Regions from separate parts of the Cupriavidus sp. 22TCCZM01-5 genome, predicted to be linked through region 3. Evidence: predicted binding sites of a transcription regulator. Region 3 holds the regulator's gene; each other region holds the start of a gene.
What was found. The regulator sigma-54, encoded in region 3, starts transcription at its own class of promoters, with help from an activator protein. The targets are predictions, from matches to a motif close to TGGCANGNAANCTGCTTT.
Positions count from the first base shown of each region.

Region 1: the regulator sigma-54 is predicted to act here: its motif matches at 2,880-2,897, upstream of urtA (urea ABC transporter substrate-binding protein).
Region 2: the regulator sigma-54 is predicted to act here: its motif matches at 1,663-1,680, upstream of AC3FNH_RS06895 (MSMEG_0572/Sll0783 family nitrogen starvation response protein).
Region 4: the regulator sigma-54 is predicted to act here: its motif matches at 2,598-2,615, upstream of nifH (nitrogenase iron protein).

Region 1 covers NZ_JBYOJR010000003.1:206,072-210,992, forward strand. The annotation lists gene urtB (urea ABC transporter permease subunit UrtB) at 1-1,439, opposite strand, end outside; gene urtA (urea ABC transporter substrate-binding protein) at 1,570-2,826, opposite strand; gene cyoD (cytochrome o ubiquinol oxidase subunit IV) at 3,181-3,531, opposite strand; gene cyoC (cytochrome o ubiquinol oxidase subunit III) at 3,532-4,179, opposite strand; gene cyoB (cytochrome o ubiquinol oxidase subunit I) at 4,185-4,921, opposite strand, start outside.
Region 2 covers NZ_JBYOJR010000005.1:120,546-125,466, forward strand. The annotation lists gene AC3FNH_RS06890 (aminotransferase-like domain-containing protein) at 37-1,428, opposite strand; gene AC3FNH_RS06895 (MSMEG_0572/Sll0783 family nitrogen starvation response protein) at 1,823-2,305, shown strand; gene AC3FNH_RS06900 (Nit6803 family nitrilase) at 2,326-3,342, shown strand; gene AC3FNH_RS06905 (MSMEG_0568 family radical SAM protein) at 3,335-4,414, shown strand; gene AC3FNH_RS06910 (MSMEG_0567/Sll0786 family nitrogen starvation N-acetyltransferase) at 4,411-4,921, shown strand, end outside.
Region 3 covers NZ_JBYOJR010000001.1:223,335-228,255, forward strand. The annotation lists gene AC3FNH_RS01155 (PTS sugar transporter subunit IIA) at 1-123, opposite strand, end outside; gene hpf (ribosome hibernation-promoting factor, HPF/YfiA family) at 517-870, opposite strand; gene AC3FNH_RS01165 (RNA polymerase factor sigma-54) at 920-2,398, opposite strand; gene lptB (LPS export ABC transporter ATP-binding protein) at 2,499-3,299, opposite strand; gene lptA (lipopolysaccharide transport periplasmic protein LptA) at 3,329-3,970, opposite strand; gene lptC (LPS export ABC transporter periplasmic protein LptC) at 4,058-4,684, opposite strand; gene AC3FNH_RS01185 (KpsF/GutQ family sugar-phosphate isomerase) at 4,710-4,921, opposite strand, start outside.
Region 4 covers NZ_JBYOJR010000031.1:20,841-25,761, reverse strand. The annotation lists gene AC3FNH_RS24365 (nitroreductase family protein) at 1-618, opposite strand, end outside; gene AC3FNH_RS24360 (ankyrin repeat domain-containing protein) at 615-1,235, opposite strand; gene AC3FNH_RS24355 (hypothetical protein) at 1,281-1,889, opposite strand; gene AC3FNH_RS24350 (group II truncated hemoglobin) at 1,938-2,357, opposite strand; gene nifH (nitrogenase iron protein) at 2,760-3,641, shown strand; gene nifD (nitrogenase molybdenum-iron protein alpha chain) at 3,727-4,921, shown strand, end outside.

The DNA of each region.
Region 1 (4,921 bases), on a different contig from region 3:
TGGCCCAGATCCGGACCGACATTGCCGATCTGCGACAGCGCGCAGCCGCCCATGCCGGCAATGCCCGCACCGAAGGCAAAGGCATAGCTGTCCACCTTCCATGTGCGCACGCCCACGCAGGCGGCCATGGTGCGGTTCTGCGTGGTCGCGCGAACAAACAGGCCAAGGCGCGTGCGGTTGAGCACCGCCCATGCGACCGCCACCACGGCCAGCGCGAACAGGATGATGACGATGCGGTTGTACGGGATCACCAGACCCGGCATCCACTCCATGCCACCGCTCATCCAGGCCGGATTGGCGACTTCCACGTTCTGCGCGCCGAACAGTGTGCGCACCGCCTGCATCAGCAGCAGGCTCACGCCGAACGTGGCCAGCAGCGTCTCCAGGGGCCGCCCGTAGAGATGGCGCAGCACCAGCCGCTCGAGCACGAAACCGACGATGCCCGCCGCCAGGAACGAGGCCGGCAGCGCCGCCGGCAGGTACCAGTCGAACGCGCCGGGCGCATAGGTGCGGAACAGCGTCTGCACCACGTAGGTCGCATACGCGCCGATCATCAGGAACTCGCCGTGCGCCATGTTAATGACGCCGATCAGGCCATAGGTGATGGCCAGGCCCAGCGCGGCCAGCAGCAGCACGCTGCCCAGGCTCAGGCCGGCAAACAGGTTGCCGATCAGCTCGGCACGGCGCTGGTCGCTGCGCAATGCATCGAGTGCCTGCTGGGCGGCAACGCGCACTTCGACATCGGCTTCACGGTACTTGCCGTCACTGCCGCGCTCGACCAGCGGAGCCAGTTTCTGGCGGCTTTGCGGATTGCTGTCGCGGCCCAGGACACGAATGGCTTCGAGTCGCGCTTCGCGCTGCGCCGAATCTCCCGGCTGGGTCTCCTCCGCCAGCACGGAAGTGGCCCAGATCACGTCCAACCGGGCGCGCAGACCGGGATCGGCCTCCATCTTGCGCGCGGCTTCGACGCTGGCACGCGAGGCACTCTCGGGCTGGTCGTACAGCGTATTGATGGCCTGCGTGCGCACCGCGATATCGGGCGACTGCAGCTGCAGGCTGCTTGCCGCGCTGTCGACGATCGCGCGCAGGCTGTTATTCAGGGTCAGTGATTCCAGCTCGTCGGCCTTGACCTTGACCGGCTGGCCGGTGATGGCATCGACGGTCTTGTCGCCTTCCTGGCGCACCATGCCTACCGACGGCGCGTATTGCAGCGCATCGTCCTGCAACGCTTTCAGGATGGGACCGGCCTGTTCCGGTGGAGCTTTGGCCAGCGCCGACAGGGCCGCGGTCTTGGCATCGAAATCGTCCTCGGCCAGTGGCTTGAGGTCGGCCTGCGACAATGCGCCCGCGGCAGCGGCCCATAGCGGCGCGGCAAGCAGCAGCGCAGCCAGCATGGCGCGCAGCCACGGCATGGCGCTCTTCGGTAACGATTGGGACATAGGTGCTGGACGAATGGGCGGCGCGTGGCCGCGCCTGCTTTTTTTCTGGGGAACCGGGCTGACGCGGCACGCACTGCCGGCTACGGAGAACCGGCGGTGCGTGCCTGTCAGGCTGCAACGGCAGGCAGCCTTACATCACCTTGTCCGGCTTGCCTTCGTTGCCGGCGATGAACGGGCTCCACGGCTGCGCGCGTATGGCCTTGGGCGTCTTCCACACGACGGTGAACTGTCCGTCGCCCTTGACCTCGCCGATCATCACCGGCTTGTAGAGGTGGTGGTTCTCGCCCATGGTCAGGGTGAAGCCGTCGGGCGCCTTGAAGGTCTGGCCGTACATGGCGGCACGCACCTTGTCGGTGTCCGTGGTACCGGCTTTCTTCACGGCCTGCGCCCACATGTGGATGCCCACGTAGGTGGCTTCCATCGGATCGTTGGTCACGCGCTTGTCGCCGCCCGGCAGGTTGTTCGCCTTGACCCAGGCAGCCCACTGTTTCTTGAACGCATCGTTCTCGGGGTTCTTGACGGACATGAAGTAGTTCCATGCCGCCAGGTGGCCGACCAGCGGCTTGGTGTCGATGCCGCGCAACTCTTCCTCGCCCACGGAGAAGGCGACCACCGGGACGTCCTTGGCCTTCAGGCCGGCGTTGCCGAGTTCCTTGTAGAACGGCACGTTGGAGTCGCCGTTGATGGTGGAGATCACGGCGGTCTTGCCGCCCTGCGAGAACTTCTTGATGTTGGCGACGATGGTCTGGTAGTCGCTGTGGCCGAACGGCGTGTAGACCTCTTCGATGTCCTTGTCGGCGACGCCCTTGCTCTTCAGGAAGGCGCGCAGGATCTTGTTGGTGGTGCGCGGATAGACGTAGTCGGTACCCAGCAGGAAGAAGCGCTTGGCGCCGCCGCCTTCCTTGCTCATCAGGTACTCGACCGCCGGAATGGCCTGCTGGTTGGGCGCCGCGCCCGTGTAGAAGACGTTCTTCGACATCTCCTCGCCCTCATACTGCACGGGGTAGAACAGCAGCGAATTCAGCTCTTCGTAGACCGGCAGCACCGACTTTCGCGACACCGAAGTCCAGCAGCCGAACGTGACGGCGACCTTGTCCTTGGTGATCAGCTGACGCGCCTTCTCGGCAAACAGCGGCCAGTTCGACGCGGGATCCACGACCACGGGTTCGAGCTTGCGGCCGAGCACGCCGCCGCTCTTGTTGATCTCGTCGATGGTCATCAGCGCCACGTCCTTGAGCGACGTCTCGGAAATCGCCATGGTGCCGGACAGCGAATGCAGGATGCCGACCTTGATCGGCTCTTTGGACTGCGCCATCGCCAGCGGGCTGGCGCCGATCATTGCCGCGGCGGCTACCGCCGACAGCTTCAGCATGTCACGTCGTTTCATTGCTGCTCCCTTTATCGTTTGGTTACGGGACTCAACGCACCCCGGGTGATGCATCTGCAACTAGCGTGCCAGGGAACGCACGGCTCCCGCCTGCGGTCTGGCACCGCCGGGCGCCCGGCAAGAGACAATTCGTTTGGAGGTTTCGCGCGGAAGCACCATGCTGGTGCTGGGCCCCGGTCGGCGACTACGCACCGCCATCGTGCACGGCGCAATCAGGTGCAAGGGAGAACCGGCCGCGGGCTTCGGGGCAGAGGAGGCAGACTGTCGTGAGTTGTGCGGCGCCGCGTCGCATGGTGCACCGCCGCAAACAAAAACGGGGCCCGAAGGCCCCGTTCTTCTATCGTCCGAAGACGATTACTTCATCATCCACGGCATCATGTTCGCGTTCATGTTGTGCATGATCCAGAGCGAGCCGGCCAGCACGATGAACAGGATCAGCAGCGTGAACAGGAACGACATCACGTTCCAGCGCTGCTGCTTCGAGCCATCCATATGGAGGAAGTACTTCAGGTGCACGACCACCTGCACCGCGGCCATGCCGAGGATGATCAGGAGGGTCGTGCCGCGGTCCATGGTGCCGTCCATCACGATCTTGAACGGGATGACGGTCAGGACCACCGCCAGCACGAAGCCGATCACATAGGACTTGAAGCTGCTGTGGCCGTGCGACTCGGCGTGCGCGGACGCTGCGTGTTGCTGTGCCATTTACATTGCCCCCATCAGGTAGACCACGGTGAAGACGCCGATCCAGACGACGTCCAGGAAGTGCCAGAACAGGCTGAGGCAGTTCAGGCGCTTGGACATGGTCGGGGTCAGGCCCTTCTTGCTGACTTGCCACATCAGGACCAGCATCCACACCATGCCGCTTGCGACGTGCAGGCCGTGGGTGCCGACCAGCGTGAAGAACGACGACAGGAACGCGCTGCGGCTCGGGCCGGCGCCTTCGGCGATCAGGTGATGGAATTCATTGATTTCCATGTACATGAACGCGGCGCCCAGCAGGAAGGTAATGCCCAGCCAGACCAGCACCCGTACCTTCGAACGGTTCTGCAGCGAGATCATCGCGAAACCGTACGTGATCGACGAGAACAGCAGGATGAAGGTCTCGACGAGCACGTAGTTGAGCTCGAACAGCTCCTTGCCCGACGGACCGCCCGCCACTTCGCCGCGCAGGACGGCGAACGCGGCGAACAGGCACGCGAACAGGATGCAGTCGCTCATCAGGTACAGCCAGAAACCAAAGATGGTGTTCTCGCTGGTGTCGTGGTGCGCGTGGTCGTGCGTCTCGTCGTGCGAGTGCGCATGAGCCGGGGCTTGCGCCGCCCCGAAGCGATCAAGGACTTCTGTCGACATGGTCATCAGGCCTGCGAAGCAATGCGCTGCAGTTGGCGCGTTTCAATCTGCTCGACCTCGGCGGCCGGCACGTAGTAGTCGATGTGGTCATCGTTGGCGCGGCGGATGAACGACACCACCATGCCGATCAGGCCAACGGCGGCAAGCCACCAGATGTGCCAGACCAGGGCAAAGCCAAGGACCAGGCTGTACAGGCCCATCCAGAAGCCCGCGCCGGTGTTCTTCGGCATGTGGATCTGCTCGTAGCCGCTGGTCGGCAGCTTCTCGCCACGGGCCTTCATGTCGGCGAACGCGTCTAGGTCACGCACCACCGGGGTGTGCGCGAAGTTGTAGAACGGCGGCGGCGACGAAGTGGCCCATTCCAGCGTGCGGCCACCCCACGGGTCGCCGGTCACATCGGCCAGCTTCTTGCGGTCGCGGATCGACACGACGATCTGCAGCACCTGGAAGAAGATGCCCAGCGCGACGAACACCACGCCGACCACGGCCAGGTACAGCCACGGCGTCCAGGCCGGGTTGTCGGTGTGGTTCAGGCGACGGGTCATGCCCATCAGGCCCAGCACATACAGCGGCATGAAGGCGAAGTAGAAGCCAACCAGCCAGCACCAGAACGCGCACTTGCCCAGACGCTCGTTCAGCTTGAAGCCGAACGCCTTCGGCCACCAGTAGGTGATGCCGGCCAGGTAGCCGAACAGCACGCCGCCGATGATCACGTTGTGGAAGTGGGCGATCAGGAACAGGC
Region 2 (4,921 bases), on a different contig from region 3:
CAGGATTGCGCGACTATGAGCCAGGCATAGCCTGGACTACAGCATGGCCGAATGCAGATGGTGCGGATCGTCAAGCGTATCCGCGACGATCTGCAGCGACTCCTCGATCTCGTCCCGCTCGCTGGGCCCGCCAAGGCAAAGACGGATCGCATCGGGCGGGTTGCCATCCGTCGAGAAGGCCGCGCTCGACACGGCGCCGATGCCGCGCGAACGCAGGTGCAAGGCCAGTTCAGACGGGCGCCAGGCATTGCCGGTGCCCAGATGCAGCCAGAGGTGGAAACCCTCCGGATCGGCGGCGTAAGTGCGGCCGGCCAGCACGCGCGTGGCGATGGCCTGGCGTGCGGCATTTTCCTGCCTGACTGCAGCAAGCATCTCATCGGCCGTGCCGTCCTTGATCCAGGCCGTGGCCAGCAAATTGGTGAACGGGCTGGCCATCACGGTGGTGGCGCGCAACGTGCCTGCCAGGCGCTGGCTTTGCCTGGCTGAGGGCGCATGGACGAACGCCGTGCGCAAGCCGGCGCCGAAGCATTTCGACAGGCCGGTCATGTAGTAGGTCAGTTCCGGCGCCAGCGCTGCAAAGGTGTCCGGGGTGCGCCGGGGCAGCATGCCATAGGCATCGTCCTCGATGATCGGCACGTTATAGCGTAGCGCGATATCGGCGAGGATCTCGCGGCGTCCCTGGGGCATCGTGCGCGTGCTCGGGTTCTGGATGGTGGGGTTGCAATAAAGCGCTGCGGGCTTGTGCGCCTTGCAGAAGTTCTCGAAGGCGCTGCCGATCATGCCATCCTCGTCGCCTGGCAGTGCCTGCAGCTGGACCCCGAGTTGCGCAGCAATGGCCTTGATCCCGGGATAGGCCAGTGCCTCAACGCATAGCGTCTGTCCGCCGCGCGCCAGTTGCGACAGCAGGGCAACCAGCGCGCTGTGGATGCCCGGGCAGATGAGCAGCGTTTCGCTGGCTGCCGTCGGCACGAGCCGGCGCAGCCAGGCCGTCACGGCCGCACGGTCGGCCGGCGTGCCGCCGAAATCCTGGTAGCGCAGCAGCGTGTACGGATCCGTCCCGGCGAGGAGTGCCGCCGACGATTCACGCAGCCGCGTTGCCAGCGCGGGGGGCTCCGGCGGCATGTTCATCGTCATTTCGGCGCTGGTGCCGGCGCGCAGCGGCAGAGCCGGCGCCCGGCCGCGCACATAGGTGCCGCTACCGGCCTTGGCATCGATCAGCCCGCGCTTGCGCGCCTCGCCGTAGGCGCGCGCGACGGTGGTGTAGTTCAGGTCCAGCGCCTCGGCCAGGTCGCGCAAGCCGGGCAGCCGGTCACGCGCCTGCAGGCGCCCGTCGGCAAGTGCCTCCTCGATCAGGTCGGGAATGGTCAGGTAGGCGGGCTTGGGGCTTTCTGCAATGCGCTTTGCCCAATGACTGGTCAGGCCGGACAAGATTCTCTCCAAACGGGGCTGCGCCGTCGTGGCGCCGCGCAAATGAATGCATGGTGCGTGCCAGTTTGATTGCATCTGAATGGCTGCATGATGGTGCGCAGGCCGTCTGGCCGCACCATCTAAATGCAGTGAGTAGCGGCGCACGACGCGATTCTGGTGCAATCGTCAGGCGCCCTTCGCGTTGCGATTAAGCCATGCGGGCCATGCGGGCCATGCGATCAATGATGCGATCGATCGCATGGCGACTGCTTGATCGGGCATTGATCGGAGGGGTGAATCCGGTTGATGGCATATCGGTTGCACAACCTGGACCGTCGGCGACAGCGCCGGCCCGGGGTGGCGGATTGCGCCGCACCGGCTTGTCCGAACCGCAACCCACTCACTGGAGTACAGCATGCCCGCAGTCAACAAACCTGCCCATCAGGATGGCGATTTCCTGGTCGATTTCGAAGAGAAGGTGTTCGAGGACGTCAAGGCAGAACCCGGCGAGAAGGCGCTAGTGACCTTTCATACCGTGGCCTTCGAGGGATCGATCGGATTCGTCAACCTGCTGCAGGCCACGCGGCTGCAGCGCAAGGGCTTTGACACCAGCATCCTGCTGTACGGCCCGGGCGTCACCCTTGGCCTGCAGCGTGGCTTTCCGCGCCTGGGCGATGAAGCCTTTGCCGGCCACCTGAATTTCAACAAGCAACTGCGCAAGTTCATGGACGAGGGCGGCAAGGTCTATGCCTGCCGCTTCGCGCTGCAGGCTCTCTACGGCCATGGCGAAGCATCGCTCATCGAGGGCATTCGCCCGATCAATCCGCTCGACGTGCTGGACCTGAGGCTGATCCACCGCAAGGAGAACGCATTGATCATCGACACCTGGACGGTCTGATCCAGCGCAGGGGTATCGCCATGTCACAGAAACGCATTGTCCGCGCCGCGGCGGTCCAGATCTCGCCGGACCTGGAAAGCGGTGAGGGAACCCTGGCCAAGGTGCTTGAAGCCATCGAGAAGGCCGCGCGCGAGGGGGTGCAGCTGATCGTCTTCCCGGAAACGTTCGTGCCGTACTACCCGTACTTCTCGTTCGTGCGCCCGCCGGTGCAATCCGGAAGCGATCATCTGCGCCTGTACGAGCAGGCGGTGACGATACCCGGCCCCGTGACGCTGGCCGTCGCCGAACAGGCGAGGCAGCATGGCATGGTGGTCGTGCTCGGCGTCAACGAGCGCGACCACGGCAGCCTGTACAACACGCAGCTGATCTTCGACACGGAGGGGCGGCTTGCCGTCAAGCGGCGCAAGCTGACGCCAACCTTCCATGAACGCATGATCTGGGGGCAGGGCGATGCCGCTGGCCTCAAGGTGGCGCAGACCGCCATCGGCCGTGTCGGCGCGCTCGCGTGCTGGGAGCACTACAACCCGCTCGCGCGCTACGCGCTGATGACCCAGCATGAAGAGATCCATTGCAGCCAGTTTCCCGGCTCGCTGGTCGGTCCCATCTTCGCCGACCAGATCGAGGCAACGATTCGCCATCACGCGCTGGAAGCCGGCTGCTTCGTGGTCAATGCGACAGGTTGGCTCACCGATGCGCAGATCGCCTCGGTGACGACCGATCCCGTGCTGCAGAAGGCGCTGCGCGGCGGCTGCAACACAGCGATCGTCTCGCCAGAGGGGCAGCATCTCGCGCCGCCGCTGCGCGAAGGCGAAGGGATGGTGATCGCTGACCTCGACATGGCCCTCATCACCAAGCGCAAGCGCATGATGGACTCGGTGGGCCACTATGCGCGCCCCGAACTGCTCAGCCTCGCCATCAACGACCGGCCGGCGGCCACGGTGTCGGCCATGGGCGAATTTCCTCTTCCCACTTATCGGAGCCCCGATCATGCAAGCCAGCGAGACGATGTCGGCCTCGAGCCGGCAATTGATGACTGAGCTGCAGTCCGTCGGACTGCGGCTGGAAGATCCGCGCGCGGGGGCCCAGAGCCGTCGCGGCGGCGCGGGGCCGTCCGACCACAAGGCGGTGACCATCGATGGCGTGACCATCATGGTGCCCGTGCATACCAGTACCGCGTGGAATTCGCCCTTCGTCGCCTCGGCGCCGGACGGCAGCGGCCGCAGCGCGCTCAAGCGCGGCGCCATTCCGATCGCCGACATCAGCTTCCCGAAAGCGCCGCGCTTCTACGGCCTGCAGACGCTGGACGGCATTCCGTATGCGCAGATCGCGACGCTGCATGGCGCCGATGTGCTGGCGACGACCGTCCTGCAGACCTGCATCCGCTATGAGAGCCGACGCAAGACCTGCAAGTTCTGCGCGATCGGGCAGTCGCTGGCGGCCGGTCGCACCATTGCCAGGAAGACCCCGGAGCAGCTTGCCGAGGTCGCCCGCGCGGCGGTGTTGCTCGATCATGTCAGGCACATGGTGCTCACGACCGGCACGCCGCCGACGCCCGATCGCGGCGCCGGCATCCTCTGCGACAGTGCGTTTGCGATCCGGGCGGCGGTCGACCTGCCGATTCAGGGACAGTGCGAGCCACCGGACGACGACCGCTGGTTTGCGCGCATGCGCGCCGCGGGGATCGACAGTCTCGGCATGCACCTAGAGGCGGTCACGCCTGCCGTGCGCGAACGGATCATGCCCGGCAAGGCATCCGTGCCGCTGTCGCGCTATATGGACGCGTTCGAGGCTGCCGTGGGCGTGTTCGGCCGCGGACAGGTGAGCACCTATATCCTCGCCGGGCTTGGCGACACGGCCGAGTCCATTCTCGCCATCTCGCGCCGGCTGGTGGACATGGGCGTGTACCCCTTCGTGGTGCCGTTCGTGCCGATCTCCGGGACCCCGCTGGAAGACCACCCCGCACCGACGCCGGCGTTCATGCGCGAGATCCTGGCGCCGCTGGGCGCAATGGTCGCGGCGGCCGGGATGCGCTCGGCCGACATCAAGGCCGGCTGCGGCAAGTGCGGGGCGTGTTCGTCGCTGTCCGCATACGAAGGGGTGCCGTTATGAGCCGCGATCTTTGCGTCGAGGTCCCTGCGATCCCGGTGTACCGGATCCGCTGGGCGGATACGCGCCGCGAAAAGGAAGCGGCCTATGGGCTGCGCCGCGCCGTGTTCTGCGAAGAGCAGCAGCTCTTTGCCGGCGACGACCGTGATGTCATCGATGACGTGGCGCAGTTGCTGGTGGCGCTCAGGGCCGATCCGGACCTGCCGGCTGAGCCAGGCGAGGTTGTCGGCACCGTGCGTATCCACGAGAGCGAGCCCGGTGTCTGGTATGGCTCGCGCCTGGCGGTGGCGGCAGCGTACCGCCGACAGGGGCGCATCGGCGCGACCCTGATCCGCCTGGCCGTGAGCAGCGCCCATGCGCTAGGCTGCCGGCGCTTCCTGGCCCATGTGCAAAGCCAGAACGTGCCGCTGTTCCGCCGGCTGCACTGGACCACGCTGCAGGAGGAAGTGCTGTTGGGCCGGTGCCATCACCTGATGGAGGCAGACCTGAATTACTACCCGCCTTGCCACA
Region 3 (4,921 bases):
CCGCGCCACGCCATGATTGTTCTCGAACAGGAGCCCGGCTTGCTCGAAGACACGCTTCTTGCTGGTGACGCTGACGTCGAGATTGATGTTGCCGGGTGGCAGCAGTTTGGCCAAACGATTCATGGGCGATGCGAGGATTTCAGTTAGCAGGCAGATCGGACTGCTCAGCCCGGAAACGAAGCAGGGCCGGATTGCGGCGAGGCCATGGTTTGCCAGGCGTTCGGCCATTAGTTCGGCCATTATAGAGCAGCGTCTCCCCTGTTCTTGTGCAATGCAGCGCCGGTCCCTGTAGGTCCCGGCCCGTGCTGGTGCCGCCGCACCAGGGTCAGGCGGGCGCACCGGAGTCGCCACCGGCTATGTCTTGGAGAGCATACACCGTGCGGCGCCAGTTGCGAACACTTGTGCCGGCGGCCCGGGCAAGGCTGGGGCCGCGGATGCAAAAAAGCCGCGCTACATGGCGCGGCTTGCTTTTATCAGTCCCTTTCTAAGGGCCAGCCTAACGACTGGCAGGCATGATCATTGCTGCTGTAATTGTGACTCGGCCATCTGGTACTTGACCGCTTCGCGGTCGTGGCCTTGCACGCGGTCCTTGTAGCGAATCACCTGGCGGTCCAGCTTGTCGACGAGTGCGTCGATGGCCGCATACAGGTCTTCGTGGTGGGCTTCGACAAAGATGTCCTTGCCCCGGAGGTGCAGATTGATTTCCGCGTACTGCCGCCTGTCCTTTTCCTTGTGATTGTCGACTGAGAGTAGCACGCTGACGCCAATGACTTGATCGAAATGCCTGACGATACGCTCCAGCTTCGTTTCCACGTACTCACGCAGAGGGGGCGTGATGTCCAGGTGGTGTCCACTGATCTTGAAGTTCATAGCGCTTCTCCTTCTGAAAGAGCTGCACCAGGCAGGCGGTGCAACTCGGCTACAAAGTCTTGCGGAGATTGACAGCAGGGATCTTCAGGGCTTCGCGATACTTGGCGACGGTACGGCGCGCGACGACGAAGCCTTGTTCACCCAGCAATTCGGCAATTCGGCTGTCGGAAAGAGGACTCCTCGGGTCTTCGGCTCCTATAAGTTGCTTGATCAAGGCGCGGATGGCCGTTGATGAAGCCGCGCCACCGGTTTCGGTGGACACGTGGCTGCCGAAAAAGTACTTCAGTTCGAAAGTACCCATTGGCGTTGCCATGTATTTATTAGTCGTCACCCGGGATATGGTTGACTCGTGTAATCCCAGTGTATCGGCAATCTCCCGCAAAACCAAGGGGCGCATCGCGATTTCGCCATGCGTGAAAAAGTTCTTCTGACGTTCGACAATTGCCTGCGAAACTCGCAGGATCGTGTCGAACCTTTGCTGGATATTCTTGATCAGCCAGCGCGCTTCCTGCAGCTTCTGCTGCAGGCCGGCCGCGCCGGACTCTCCCTTGGCTCCGCGCAGGATCTGCGCATACATATCGTTGATGCGCAGGCGCGGCATCACGTCCGGGTTGAGCTGCGCGATCCATCCGCCGCCACCCTTGCGCACGAACACGTCCGGCACCACGAAGTCGGCTTCGGGGCGGCTGTACGCGTGGCCCGGATATGGCGCGAGCGAGCGGATCAATTCGTGGGCGGCCTTGAGCGCCGCTTCGTCCACCTGCAGTGCTTTTTTCAACCGCGTGTAGTCGCGCACGGCAAGCAGCTCCAGGTGATGGTTGACGATCGACAATGCCAGCTCGCGCTGCGGGTGCTGCAGCCGGCGCAGCTGCAGGGTCAGGCATTCGGCGGCATTGCGCGCGCCTACGCCGGGCGGGTCGAAGCTTTGCAGCAGCGCGAGTATGGCCTGCACTTCCTCGACCTCGAATTCGAGTTCCTCGGGCAGCTCGGCGCAGATCTCCTCTAGCGACGCGCTCAGGTAGCCGTCGTCGTCGAGCGATTCGATCAGGAAGATCGCGAGCCCCTTGTCACGTGTAGAGATCTTCAGCGGCGCGAGCTGTTCCATCAGGTGTTCGCGCAGGGTGGGCTCGGCATCGCGCAACTGCATGGGCGTCTTCTCGTCGTCATCGCCCTGCGGGCGCCGCGCGAAATCGTCCAGGCTCCAGTCGCTGCCGTAATCGTCGCCACCGCTGTCACTGTAGCCTTCTTCATCTGCGCCCGCGCCGTTGGCGTTTGCTTCGCCATTGCCCTGCGGTTCCGCTGGTGCGGGTGCCGGTGCGCTCTGCAGATTGACCGAGCCGTCCGCAGCCACGCGCAGCGGGCTTTCGATCCAGTCGTTCTCGCGCTCGAGCAGCGGGTTTTCGGTCAGGGCCTGCTCGACTTCCTGCTGCAGTTCCAGCGTGGAAAGCTGCAGCAGCCGGATCGACTGCTGCAATTGCGGCGTGAGGGCAAGATGCTGGGAGAGGCGGAGCTGTAGCGACGGTTTCATGCGACCTATTCTATGCGCATCTTCCCGTTGTTGGAACGGAAATTGCTATCGCTGATGCTGCATGATCGTCTCTGCCAAGGGGACAGTTTCAGCCCCGGCTTCACATGCGGAAGTTCTCGCCCAGATAGACGCGACGCACCGACTCGTTGGCGATGATGTCTTCGGGCTGGCCCGCTGCGAGTACGGTGCCTTCGCTGATGATATACGCGTGGTCGCAGATGCCGAGCGTTTCGCGCACATTGTGGTCGGTGATCAGCACGCCGATGTTGCGTGCCTTGAGGAAGCTGACGATGCGCTGGATCTCGCCGACCGCGATCGGGTCCACGCCGGCAAATGGCTCGTCGAGCAGGATGAAGCGCGGCGACGATGCCAGCGCGCGCGCGATTTCCACACGGCGGCGCTCACCGCCCGACAGCGACAGCGCGGGATTGTTGCGCAGGTGGGCGATCTGCAGGTCGTCGAGCAGCGTATCGAGGCGGCGGTCGATCTCGGCCTTGGGCAGCGCCTTGCCGTTTTCGAGCTGGAGCTCCAGCACCGCGCGGATGTTCTCTTCCACATTGAGCTTGCGGAACACCGAAGCTTCCTGCGGCAGGTAGGACAGGCCCATGCGCGCACGCTCGTGGATGGCCAGGCCGCTGATGTGCTTGCCGTCGAGCACGATATCGCCCTCGTCCAGCGCCACCAGGCCCACGATCATGTAGAACGACGTGGTCTTGCCCGCGCCGTTCGGACCGAGCAGGCCCACGACCTCGCCGCTTTTCACGTCGAGCGACACGTCCTTCACCACCGTGCGCGACCCGTAGCGCTTCTTCAGGTGGCGCACGACCATCGTGCTGCTGTCGGCACGGACGTCGTTGGCGGCGGAAGCGGACGTGGGGGCGAGCATTGCGGTATCGGTCATGGTGGCGGTGGTGCGCTCGGGCGCGTAATTCAGGGCTTGCTGGACGGCGCGGGCGCCGGCTTCAGGTCGAGTGGCGGGGCGGCGGCCGCACCGCTAGCTTGCTGGCGCGGCGAGAGCACTGCGCGCACGCGTCCCGACGGGTTGCCGGCCGAGGTGTTGTCACCGCCGCCGGCAGCTGTGTAGAACTCGTTGCGGCTGTCGTAGGTCAGCACCGCGCCACGGATCTCGTCGACCAGCTTGGCGCCCTGCAGGCGGGCCATGCGGGCGTGGCCGATCAGCTTGGACATTTCCTGCTTGCCGTCGTACTCGATGCGATCGCCCCAGCCGTCCATGTACTCGTCCACGCCTTCACGCTTCTGCCGGATATAGGCCTGCTTGCCGGCCTTGGCCGTGGCCACCGCGAACTGGTAGCCCTCGGGATCGGTGCGGATCTCGGCCGCGTCCGACTTCAGCACCATGGTGCCCTTGGTCAGGATCACGTTGCCCGTCAGCGTGTAGATCTGCTTGACGTCGTCGTAGCTGGCGTTGTCGGCTTCCAGGACCAGCGGCTTGTCCCGGTCCGCGCGTTCGGCATGGGCGCCCAGCGGCGCCAGCACGGCAAGCGTGGTCGCCACGGCCAGCAGCAACGGGGTGGCGCGCCGGCGGGACAAGGTCGTCAGGGAAGCAATCATGTTGGCAAGGGTCGCAGGAAGGCGGAGGTTCAGGCGCGGTGCTCAGGTCCGCGGTGCCGCCCCGTCGTGCGCGGGCGGCTGTTGTTGTCAGGATCCCGGGGTCCGGGTGGGCGCACCGGTAATGATGGTGCCGCGTACGTTGCCCAGCAATTGTACTTCGCGGGTAACGTTGTTGAAGATCAGCCCGTTGGCGGTCATGAGCGACGGGCCGCGCGTGAGCTTCACGGCCTTGTCGGTCTTGACAATGTCGTCATTGACCAGAACCCGGAAGTACTCCGAGGCGGCCGTCATCAGCGGGTCCTTGGCTGCGTCGGCGCCTTGTTGCCGCTCGACGAAGCCGTTGCCGTACAGGTCGATGACCGAGCCTTCGGCATTCATGTTGCCGCGATCGGCGCGCACGCTCACCGGCGGGCGGTCAGGCTGGTAGGCGCGCATGGCGGGACGGGTCACTTCGTAGGACTGATCGTCGCCGAAGTGGACCATCTTGTCGCCGGTGAAGCGCATCTTGGTGCTGCCGTCCTGCGCGAGCTCGGTGGCCGAGAAGCGCTCCATGTAGTAGTCGGGCTCGTGCTTGCGTACGGTCGGCACCTTGGTGCCTTCCTGCTGCGTATTGATCTGCACCAGCCAGAACGTGCTGCCGGCCACCACTGCCATCAGCAGCAGCGGCAGCAGCCGCAAGACGATCCCGGTGAGGGAAGACAGGAGAGCCTGCATGGTGTCGTTGCGTGCGCGCCGGGGTTCAGATGACCTTGGCCCGGGTCAGGTCGTGGATGTGCAGCGCGCCCACCAGGCGCCCGTCATGGTCGACCACCAGCAACTGGTTGATGCGGTTGGCTTCCATGACCTGCACGGCTTCGACGGCGAGCTGGTCTTCATGGACCACGCGCGGGTTGCGGTGCATCACCTCGCCGATCGGCACGGTCTTCCAGTCGCGCGGGGTTTCCAGCAGGC
Region 4 (4,921 bases), on a different contig from region 3:
TCCAATTGCATGCCCGAGGTCGAGCTGGCAGTAGCGGAACGCGCGCTCGCCGTATTTCCATGCTTCGCGCCAGTGGATCGAGCTGAAACCGACGATCAGGACCGTGCGCCCCGTGGCCGCGTCCGCGCCGAAGACGGACGGCGTCGCACGCCGCTCCAGCGCGTGCACTTGCGGCGCGTAATGATAGAGACCATTGTCCAGACCGGCCACGCCGCGCGCAAGCAGATACACCTCGGTCGGATGCAGATTGCCGCTCGACGGATTGCAGCGCACCGCCCAGCGATCGGGGCCGGACCGTTTCCATGCCGACAGCGCGAACGACAGCTCGAACAGCAGGCCGACGCTGTCGAGACAGGCGGACCGCGGGGCGACGGCGCCCGGTGTAAACAGGCTGACCCAGCGGATCGTGTCGGCGTCGGCGGGAAACGGCAGCGGCGTGACCGGCGCGCCGGCAAAGCGCCGGAACGGCGCGGGCGGCCCGTCCCAGTCCAGCGTCTCCGGGCCGGCAGCATAGCGCTCGAACCGATGCTTGGTCCGTTCGTGGTATGCGCGCACCGTCGAAGCGGCAGATGCGGCGTCGGGATCGGCACAAGCCGCCGGGCCGGAGAAATTGCTCATGTGCGTTCGTCCCGAAGGCGCGCGGCGGCCTCGTCGACAACAGCGCGGCCCACCGCCCTGCCTGGCGCCGAACCGGCTCCGCGCCAGCCAAGACGGCGCGCCGCGCGCAGCAATTGCAGCCCGCGGTCGGCGGCCATGTCGAGCGCGCTGCGGCCGTCCGGCGCGACCAGCGTGTCACTTGCGCCCTGCGCCAGCAGCAGTTGCATCACTTCCATCCGCCCACTTGCCGCAGCCTGCATCAGGCACGTGATGTCATCGTCGTTGGCGCGATCGATGTCGATACCGGCGTCGATCAGGCGCAGGATCGGCGCCGGTGCGCCGCCGATGCACGCATACCAGAGCGCGTGGTTGCCCTCGTCGTCGCATGCGTCGAGCCGGGCACCAGCGGCCAGCAGCGCGCCGACTACGCCGTCCTCGCCCTGTAGGGCGGCCAGCATCAGCGGCGTCAGCGCCCCCTCGGCGCGCGCATGCAGATCAGGAAAGTCGTGCCATGCAAGCCACGTGGCGAGCGCGGCCGGCATCGTGTCTGACCGCACGTCATCGTGTTTCGCTGCACGGCGGACGCCACCGTCGCGCGCGCCCGACATGGCGGACGCGGAGGGAATGGGCAGGGACATGTTCATGCTCCGGATCTGGCAAACAGGCGGGGGCGGGAAGGAGGGTCAGACCGGACGGTTCTCGTTCGGGTTGCGCACCGGCCCCATCAGTTCGAGCCCTTCCGCGTAGGTGATCGTGTCGAACGTGACGTCGAACTTGATCGCGGCGTCGGCAACCGCGTCGAGCTTGCCCGCTGTGTCCTTCTTCTTCAGTTCGTTCTTCTCGAGATAGAGCAGCTCAAGCATCTCGTTGTAGACCGTGTTCTCGAGAATCGGCAGAACGTAGAACATCGCGCCCTTGTACGGCACCTGGTAGCGCTTGCTCAGGTCCATGTTGTCGCAGAACAGGAAGTACTTGCCGCCCGCGCTCAGTGCGTCGCCCAACACCTCGGCAACATCCTTCAGATACTCGAAGCTCAGCAGCCAGCCCGCAAAGAACGGCAGGTGCGGCTCGCCGTAGGTCGCAACGGCCATCACCTGATCGCAGGTCAGCTCGGGCGGGCGCGCTTCGTCGGCGAGCTTCGCCGCAAAGCGCAATGCGAGTTCGCCACGGAAGCCGACCCGCCCGAACACATTCGTGATTCCCTTGAGCACGGGGTTGAGCAGACGGCCTTCGGCTTCGAGCCGGGCGAACGCGGTGTCGTCGAGCGTCTTGCGGGTGAGCGTTTCGGTCATGATGAAAAGATCCTTGGTGTCGTCAAAGGTGAGGGCGGGCACTGAATATCAGTGCCCGTTATTACGCAACCAGTCGGCCAGCTTGAAAAAGGCCTGCATCAACTCGCCGTGCAGCGCCGGCTCGACGCCGGTTTCGCCGAGCGCCGCATCCATGCACGCGAGCCATGCATCACGCTCGGCAGCACCGATCGGGAACGCGACGTGCCGCATCCGCAAACGCGGATGCCCGCGCTCGGCCGAATAGTCCCGCGGGCCGCCGAGCCATTCGCACAGATACTTGACCAGCACCGTCTTGACCGGGCCGAGATCCGGGCCGTGCATCGCACGGATGCCGGCCGCATCGGGCCGCGTGTCCATCTGACGGTAGAACGCGTCAACGAGGCGCGCGATCGCGGCTTCGCCGCCGATGCGTTCAAACGGCACGATCGGCGGCTGGATGGCTTCGGTGGATTGGGCGGGCGTCTTCATTGCCAGTGCTTTCGCAACAACCGTACCAGCCGCACCACGTGGCGACGCAGCGCAGGAAATCCCGACATCCCCGACAAAGCCCCCACTTCGCGCCCGCTTGCCACGTGCCGTTTCCGACGATTTGCGACGAAGCGCGCAGCGTTTGTCGGGAACATGACACGACGATGCGGGCGGGCACGCAACGTGCCGGCAAGCCCCAAAACCCTTACCGACGCGGGGTTTCGCGCTAATCGAACAGGCTGGCACGAAAGCTGCACTGAAGCCGCTGCGCGGACACTCTCCGGCCTATGCGTGCAGCGACAGAAGAAGACCAAAGGCAAAACGGACACGGCAGGCTGACATGGTCGCGGCTTCGCAACTTCGCAACCCTGGTTTCAACCTTTTTCCTCACTGGAGAACGCAATGTCTCAACTTCGGCAAATCGCCTTCTATGGCAAGGGCGGCATCGGCAAATCGACGACGTCCCAAAACACGCTCGCAGCGCTCACCGAACTCGGTCAGAAAATCCTGATCGTCGGCTGCGATCCGAAGGCCGACTCGACCCGCTTGATCTTGCACTCGAAGGCACAGGACACCATCCTGTCGCTGGCGGCAGAAGCCGGCTCGGTCGAGGACCTCGAGCTCGAAGACGTGATGAAGATCGGCTACAAGGACATCCGCTGCGTCGAGTCGGGCGGCCCGGAACCGGGCGTCGGCTGCGCAGGCCGCGGCGTGATCACGTCGATCAACTTCCTCGAAGAGAACGGCGCGTATGACGGCGTCGACTACGTGTCGTACGACGTGCTCGGCGACGTGGTGTGCGGCGGCTTCGCGATGCCCATCCGTGAAAACAAGGCGCAGGAGATCTACATCGTGATGTCGGGCGAGATGATGGCCATGTATGCGGCCAACAACATTTCGAAGGGCATTCTGAAGTACGCCAACAGCGGCGGCGTGCGCCTGGGCGGCCTGGTGTGCAACGAGCGCCAGACCGACAAGGAGCTCGAACTGGCTGAAGCGCTGGCCGGCATGCTGGGCACCAAGCTGATCCACTTCGTGCCGCGCGACAACATCGTGCAGCACGCCGAGCTGCGCCGCATGACCGTGATCGAGTTTGCCCCGGATTCGAACCAGGCGAACGAGTACCGTCAGCTTGCGACCAAGATTCACAACAACGCAGGCAACGGCACGATCCCGACCCCGATCACGATGGACCAACTCGAAGACCTGCTGATGGAGCACGGCATCATGAAGGCCGTTGACGAATCGCAAGTCGGCAAGACCGCGGCTGAAATGTCCGCGTAACAGAGCGCCGCGCGACATGCCCCGCCGCGCAATGCGTGCGGCGGGGCTGGCGCAGTGAAGACATATCTCACATATGGAGCAACTCATGACCGCCACGGTTGAAGAGCGCAAGGCCGCGAACAAGGCCTTGATCGACGAAGTACTTAAGGCTTATCCCGAGAAGATGGCCAAGCGGCGCGCCAAGCATTTGGGCACTTTCGAGGATGGCAAGCCAGACTGTGGCGTGAAATCCAACATCAAGTCGCTGCCGGGTGTTATGACGATCCGCGGCTGCGCATACGCTGGCTCGAAGGGCGTGGTCTGGGGCCCGATCAAGGACATGATCCACATCAGCCACGGCCCGGTCGGCTGCGGCCAGTACTCGTGGGCCGCGCGCCGCAACTACTACATTGGCACCACCGGCATCGACACCTTCGTCACGATGCAGTTCACGTCGGACTTCCAGGAAAAGGACATCGTGTTCGGCGGTGACAAGAAGCTCGACAAGATCATCGACGAGATCCAGGAACTGTTCCCGCTCAACAAGGGCATCTCGATCCAGAGCGAATGCCCGATCGGCCTGATCGGCGACGACATCGAGGCGGTGTCGAAGAAGAAGAGCAAGGAATATGAAGGGCATACGATCGTTCCGGTGCGCTGCGAAGGCTTCCGCGGCGTGTCGCAATCGCTCGGCCACCACCTTGCAAACGACGCGATTCGCGACTGGGTGTTCGACAAGGTCGATCCGAACAAGCGTCCGGAATTCGTGTCCACGCCGTATGACGTTGCGATCATCGGCGACTACAACATCGGTGGCGACGCGTGGTCGAGCCGCATCCTGCTCGAAGAGATCGGCCTGCGCGTGATCGCACAGTGGTCGGGCGACGGTTCGATCGCCGAGCTGGAGAACACGCCGAAGGCGAAGCTCAATGTCCTGCACTGCTATCGCTCGATGAACTACATCAGCCGGCACATGGAAGAGAAGTACGGCATTCCCTGGGTCGAGTACAACTTCTTCGGCCCAGCGATGATCGAGAAGAGCCTGCGCGAGATCGCCAGCCACTTCGACGACACGATCAAGGCGAACGCCGAGAAGGTGATTGCGAAATACCGTCCGCTGATGGACGCAGTGATCGCCAAGTTCAAGCCGCGCCTGCAAGGCAAGAAGGTGATGCTGTTCGTCGGCGGCCTGCGTCCGCGTCACGTGATCGGCGCATACGAGGACCTCGGCATGGACGTGGTCGGCACCGGCTACGAGTTCGGCCACAACGACGACTACCAGCGCACCACGCACTACGTGA